Regions from separate parts of the Salinicoccus sp. RF5 genome, predicted to be linked through region 1. Evidence: predicted binding sites of a transcription regulator. Region 1 holds the regulator's gene; the other holds the start of a gene.
The links. Region 1 encodes Rex, which represses fermentation and respiration genes when NADH is low (regulators of the CRP and FNR family bind a similar motif). Its sites were predicted from a motif close to TTGTGAAATATTTCACAA; they were not measured.

Region 1 (3,167 bases):
GTCATTGTCCGCTTCTCCCAACGTTTTAAACGCTTCAGTGTTCGAATCGAATTTCACCCTGAATACCTCCCTAGTCGGAATCCAAAGATTCTTCTATTGCCTTCTGTTCTGCCTTCAAATGCCTCCGATAGCCGATTTTTGAGATGTATATGCTGATTTCGTATAGTACGATCATTGGTATCGTCAGCATGATATGCGTCATCAGATCTGGCGGGGCAATGAGCGCCGCAATCACCAGAAGGATGAAATAGGCATACTTTCTGTTCTTCTTGAGGAACATCGGCGTCAACAGGCCAAGCTGTGTCAGGAAAAGCACCAGGATCGGCATCTGGAAGATGACGCCGAATGGCAGGACCGTCCTGAAGAGGAACCCGAAATACTGGTTGATGCCGATGGTCGTCTCGATCCCCATGTCTTCCGAAAGATCGAAAGTGAACTGGATGATATAGGGTACGAGAACGAAGTAGCCGAAAGCCATGCCGATCAGCATGAGGATCATGACGATCGGGATGTAGCTCAGCGTCAACTTCCGTTCATTGCCATACAACCCCGGTGCCACAAATGCCCAAAGCTGATACATGATGACCGGCAACACCACTACAAGACCGATTATGACGATCACGAGCAGATAGATCTTCAACGGGTCCGTGACCTGGAATGCGTGCATTTGGATCGACTCTGCCCATGGGGCATTCTGCATCTGGTATATCAGTGGCTTGGAGAGGAAAAACCCTATAATCAACGCGCCGACAAAGAAATACATGACAATGAGCAGACGCTTCCTCAACTCTTCCAGGTGCTCGGTAAATTCTTTTTTTTCCGAGTCTGTCATCTTACTTTTCACCTCTTTAAACTCTTTAAAAAAAGGTGGCTTTCGCCACCTCCAAATCTTTATACTTTTGTTTCTTCAGCTTTTTCAACTTCAACCGCTTCAATTTTCTTCGGCTGCTTTTTTCTCTCGAGTTCTTCTTCGTCATCATCATCCGTAGCAAGGCCCTTGGTTGCGTCTTTAAATTCCTTTAAAGTGGAGCCCATTGCGCGTCCGAACTGAGGAAGCTTCTTGGGTCCGAATATGATCAATGCTACCACAGCGATTACAATCATACTTGTCGGCCCTACTGCCATAAGTGTCCCCGGCATAAACATTTCAAGCATATTACCCCTCCTAGATATGTTTCATATAAAAGAATAGCGCCTGCAATTCAACACTCAAATCTATATTGTGTACATAGATTCCATCATTTACGTCCAATCTGATAGGCGTGAAGTTGAGTATACCCTTGATGCCCGCATCTACAAGCCGTTCAGCCATCGCCTGGCTGACCTCTGCCGGCAGGGTGAGTATCGCAACGTCTATGTTATGTCTACTGACCATATCTTCAAGTTCATCTGGATGATATACTAATGTATCGTTGATGGATGTTCCAACAATTTCATCATTGCTGTCAAAGGCGGCAACTACGTTCATTCTATCATTTATATTACTGAATTTGTAGTTTAATAACGCGCTGCCCAGATTGCCGGCACCAATGATCGCAACATTCTTCACTTCATTCCCCTGGATGTGTTCCATGAAGAAGTTCAGAAGGCTTTTGACATTGTAGCCGTACCCTTTTCTACCAAGCTCCCCAAAATAGGAGAAGTCTCGCCTTATAGTGGCAGAGTCAATATCCAATGCCTCACTGATCTCTCTGGATGAGACTCTGTCCACACCGGATTTTTCAGCGTTCTTAAAAAATCTATAGTATAAAGGGAGACGTTTCATAGTTGCATTTGGGATTTTCTTTTTACTGTTCAAATGTCCCACACCTCGTTTATTACACTCTGTTGATATATTATAGCATATCTCGATTTTCATAGTGTAGTCAACGTCGTTTAATTTCATCGTTTTTTTTATTTATTTATTGTAGACTTGAAGAAAGTGAGGTAATGAATATGATAGTGATGCAGTTGGGAAATGTAAAGAAATCATTCGGTACAGACATGATTTTTGAAAATATAAATCTTGAAATAAAAAAGGGCGAAACCGTCGGCATCGTGGGGAAGAACGGTGCCGGAAAGACCACGCTCATGAAAATGATGGCAGGCGAACTTGGGCTTGATGAGGGGCAGATCACCACTCCGAAAGGCATCTCCATCGGCTACCTGACCCAGCAGATGACACTGGAATCCTCCCAGACTGTGCAGGATGAAATGATGCGGCCGTTCTCGCACCTGCTCCACATCCAGGAGGAGATGCAGAAAGTAACGACTTGGCTGGCAGAACATGACTACGACGATCCTGCCTACAGCGAGCAGGTGGAACGTTATGATACCCTGCAGAATTCATTCGAGTCCCAGGGAGGGTACACGATCGATGCACAGATCAAGACGGTCATCACCGGACTCAATTTCACCAAGGACGACCTCGACCGCAACGTCGATGCATTCTCGGGCGGCCAGAAGACACGCCTCGCCCTGGGCCAGATGCTGCTGTCAAAGCCGGACCTGCTCCTTCTCGATGAACCGACCAACCACCTGGACATGGACACCGTGGCTTGGCTTGAACAGTACCTGAACAGTTTTACAGGTGCAATCGCAATCATCAGCCATGACCGCTACTTCCTCGACCGCACGGTCGATAAGATCTTTGAAGTGGAGATGAACCGTGGGACACTCTATCACTCGAACTATACAAAGTACGTGAAGGAAAAGGAAAAGAACTACAGCCTTCGCATGAAAGCCTACGAACATCAGCAGAAGGAGATCAAACAGCTCGAAACCTTCGTCGAAAAGAACATCGCACGGGCTTCGACGAGCAATATGGCAAAAAGCCGCCGCAAGAAGCTTGAGCAGATGGACCGGATGGATACGCCGCAGATCGACAGAAAAAGTGCACGTTTCTCCTTCGATATAAAAAGGGAGAGTGGAAACGATGTCCTCCGTATCAAGAGCCTCGACATCGGATATGAAGAGACGCTGAACAGCGGCATCACCCTGAACGTCGATAAGGGGGACCGTCTGGCGATCATCGGTCCGAATGGTATCGGAAAATCCACGCTCGTCAAAACCATTGCGAAGAAACTGCCCCGTCATGCGGGAGAAATCATCTACGGCACGAATGTCTCCATCGGCTACTATGACCAGAAGCAGGCCGAATTCACCTCCAACAGGAATGTCCTCGAAGA
Region 2 (3,167 bases), on a different contig from region 1:
GTACTTGTTGCCGTCATACTGAATGCGGCGCTGGCCCCGGTCTTCCTGATCGGCTTCGGGATGGGTATAGAGGGTGCCGCAGTATCGACGGTCGCCTCCCAGGGCATCGCTTTCCTCTACAGCGTCTACTACTCGGTGAAGCACAACCTGATTCCTTTCACAAAGCCAAAGCTGCCTTCCAGTAAGGAAGTCCGCCTGATCTTCAATCTTGGTGTTCCTGCCGGGTTGCAGATGGCCGTCATCCATGCGGGTGTCGCCGCCATCCTCAGTGTGGTCACCCAGTTCGGCGGGCAGACGGTGGCGGGCTTCAGTGCCGCCCAGCGACTCGACAGTCTGATCATGCTGCCTGCAATGGCACTCGGTACTGCAGTGAACAGCATGGCCGGGCAGAACATCGGAATCAACGACTGGGCACGTGTCAGGCAGATCGCGAAAAATGCCGCCCTCTATAATTTCGGACTCATGGTGGCCGTCGCAGTCTTCGTCATCATCTTTGCGGAATTCGGCATGCGCCTCTTCATAGAGGATGAGGAAGCGGTGCAGTTTGGGGCCCGGTACTTGCGTATCGTCGCGCTCTGCTATCCATTCCTTGGACTGAACTTCGTCCTCAATGGCATCGTGCGTGCTTCCGGAGCGATGTACCAGGTGCTTGCACTGAACATCATTTCCTTCTGGATATTGCGGTACCCATTGACCGCCCTGTTCGCCTCCCAGTTTGGAGAGGTGGGCATCGGTATCGGCATGGGCATGAGTTTCATACTCAGCAGCGCATTTGCATTCGCCTACTACAATTTCGGCGGCTGGAGGCACAAGCAGCTGTTTGGAGAAAGTGGATAGTGTTCATGGATATACAGAAAGCTGCCTCCAGGGGCAGCTTTTTTGTTCTCTTAAAATTATACATTCCAAAAATCCTCATCATCCTTATCGGTGAGTTCAAAGGTGTGGATCTGCAAGAACAGTCCGGCTGCGAACGTTATGGTGAAGACAGCCAGAAATACAATCCAGGATGCATTAAAGAAGCTGGGCAGGAAAAATAACAGAAGCATGAGAAAGGTAATCAGGCTGCTTTTCTTCCTGTAACTGTTGGTCAGGTACTGTGCTTCCCCACAATGGGGGCATGGCATCCCCCTATCCAATGAGAAAGATTTCCTCAACTTCTCTTTGAAAGTCCATTGTGTGCCGCAATTTGTGCATCGTGTCATAACGAGGCCTCCTGTGGATTTTAATTGATTGTCTCATATTTCCAGAAAGCTCTACAAATGGATAAATCAATATCGACGCAGAATCGACACAACTTTTTTATAATTATATGTGAATTAATTCACGATAATGATATACTTTACTTGTGATATATTGAACAATCATTTGGAGGGATGTTCATGTTGAAGGAAAAAGTTCAAAGAACAGATGCATGGGAAGGTTTCAGAGAAGGACGCTGGAACAGGAAAGTGGATGTCAGGGAATTCATCCAGCTGAACTATACATTGTATGAAGGAACGGATGAATTTCTGTCAGGCCCGACGGAAGCGACGGAACGCCTGTGGAAGCAGGTGCTGGAATTGTCCAAAGAAGAACGCGAACGTGGCGGCATGTGGGACATGGATACGAAGACCGTATCGACGATCACTTCCCATGATGCGGGTTACCTGGATGAGAAGCTGGAAACGATTGTAGGGGTGCAGACGGATGCCCCATTCAAACGCTCCATGCAGCCATTCGGCGGCATCCGTATGGCGAAAGCGGCATGCGAAGCTTATGGCTATGAGCTCGACAAGGAGACGGAGAGCATATTCACCGACTACCGCAAGACGCATAACCAGGGTGTATTCGATGCCTATTCGAAGGAGATGCTGGCATGCCGCAAGGCGGGCATCATTACAGGACTGCCTGATGCATACGGCCGCGGACGCATCATCGGAGATTACCGGAGAGTGGCGCTTTACGGCATAGATTTCCTCATGAAGGAGAAGAAGGATGAATTCGACAGCATGACGACCGTCATGACGGAAGATGTCATCCGTCTGCGTGAGGAGATGTCGGAACAGTATCGTGCACTGGGTGAATTGAAAGCACTCGGGGAAATATATGGCTTCGACCTCAGCCGTCCGGCACAAGATTTCAGGGAAGCGGTCCAGTGGACATATCTTGCCTATCTTGCAGCGGTCAAAGAACAGAACGGTGCTGCTATGAGTCTGGGCCGTACGTCGACTTTCCTCGACATCTACGCAGAACGCGATCTTGCAGCGGGTGTTGCGACTGAAGAAGAGGTGCAGGAGATCATCGATCACTTCATCATGAAGCTCCGTCTTGTAAAGTTCGCCCGTACACCGGACTATAACGAGCTGTTCTCGGGAGATCCGACATGGGTGACGGAATCCATTGGCGGCGTCGGCATCGACGGCCGGGCACTTGTGACGAAAAACTCATTCCGTTTCCTGCATTCACTCGACAATCTTGGACCGGCACCGGAGCCGAACCTCACAGTACTGTGGTCGGAACAGCTGCCGGCGAACTTCAAGACCTATTGTGCAAAAATGAGCATCAAGACAAGCTCCATCCAATACGAGAATGATGATCTGATGCGGGAGAGCTATGGTGATGACTACGGCATCGCATGCTGTGTGTCCGCAATGAGAATCGGGAAGCAGATGCAGTTCTTCGGCGCCCGTGCGAACCTGGCCAAGACCCTGCTCTACGCAATCAATGGCGGAAGGGATGAAAAATCCGGCGTCCAGGTCGCTCCTGGGTTCTCGCCTGTCACTTCTGAAGTGCTTGATTATGGTGAAGTGGATAGGAAATTCGACGAAATGATGGAATGGCTCGCTGGAGTCTACATCAATTCCCTGAATGTCATCCACTATATGCACGATAAGTACAGCTACGAAAGGATTGAGATGGCGCTGCATGATACAGATGTCCACCGTACGATGGCGACAGGCATCGCAGGACTGTCGGTCGTTGCCGATTCACTGTCGGCCATCAAGTACGCCACAGTGAAACCGATCCGCAATGAAGAAGGTGTCGCCGTCGACTTTGAAGTTGAAGGCGATTATCCGAAGTACGGCAATAATGATGCGCGGGTCGACGACATCGCAATCGAACTCGTGGAACGCTTCATGACGAAACTGAGGAAGCATAGGACATACCGCGACTCGGAGCATACCATG

Region 2: the regulator Rex is predicted to act here: its motif matches at 1,310-1,327, upstream of pflB (formate C-acetyltransferase).

The regions. Positions count from the first base shown of each region.
Region 1 is NZ_JAJGRC010000003.1:3,756-6,922, reverse strand. It holds gene LLU09_RS09260 (glycoside hydrolase family 32 protein) at 1-57, opposite strand, end outside; gene tatC (twin-arginine translocase subunit TatC) at 71-832, opposite strand; gene LLU09_RS09250 (twin-arginine translocase TatA/TatE family subunit) at 892-1,125, opposite strand; gene LLU09_RS09245 (redox-sensing transcriptional repressor Rex) at 1,166-1,798, opposite strand; gene LLU09_RS09240 (ABC-F family ATP-binding cassette domain-containing protein) at 1,936-3,167, shown strand, end outside.
Region 2 is NZ_JAJGRC010000004.1:101,493-104,659, forward strand. It holds gene LLU09_RS11375 (MATE family efflux transporter) at 1-837, shown strand, start outside; gene LLU09_RS12705 (TIGR04104 family putative zinc finger protein) at 894-1,202, opposite strand; gene pflB (formate C-acetyltransferase) at 1,380-3,167, shown strand, end outside.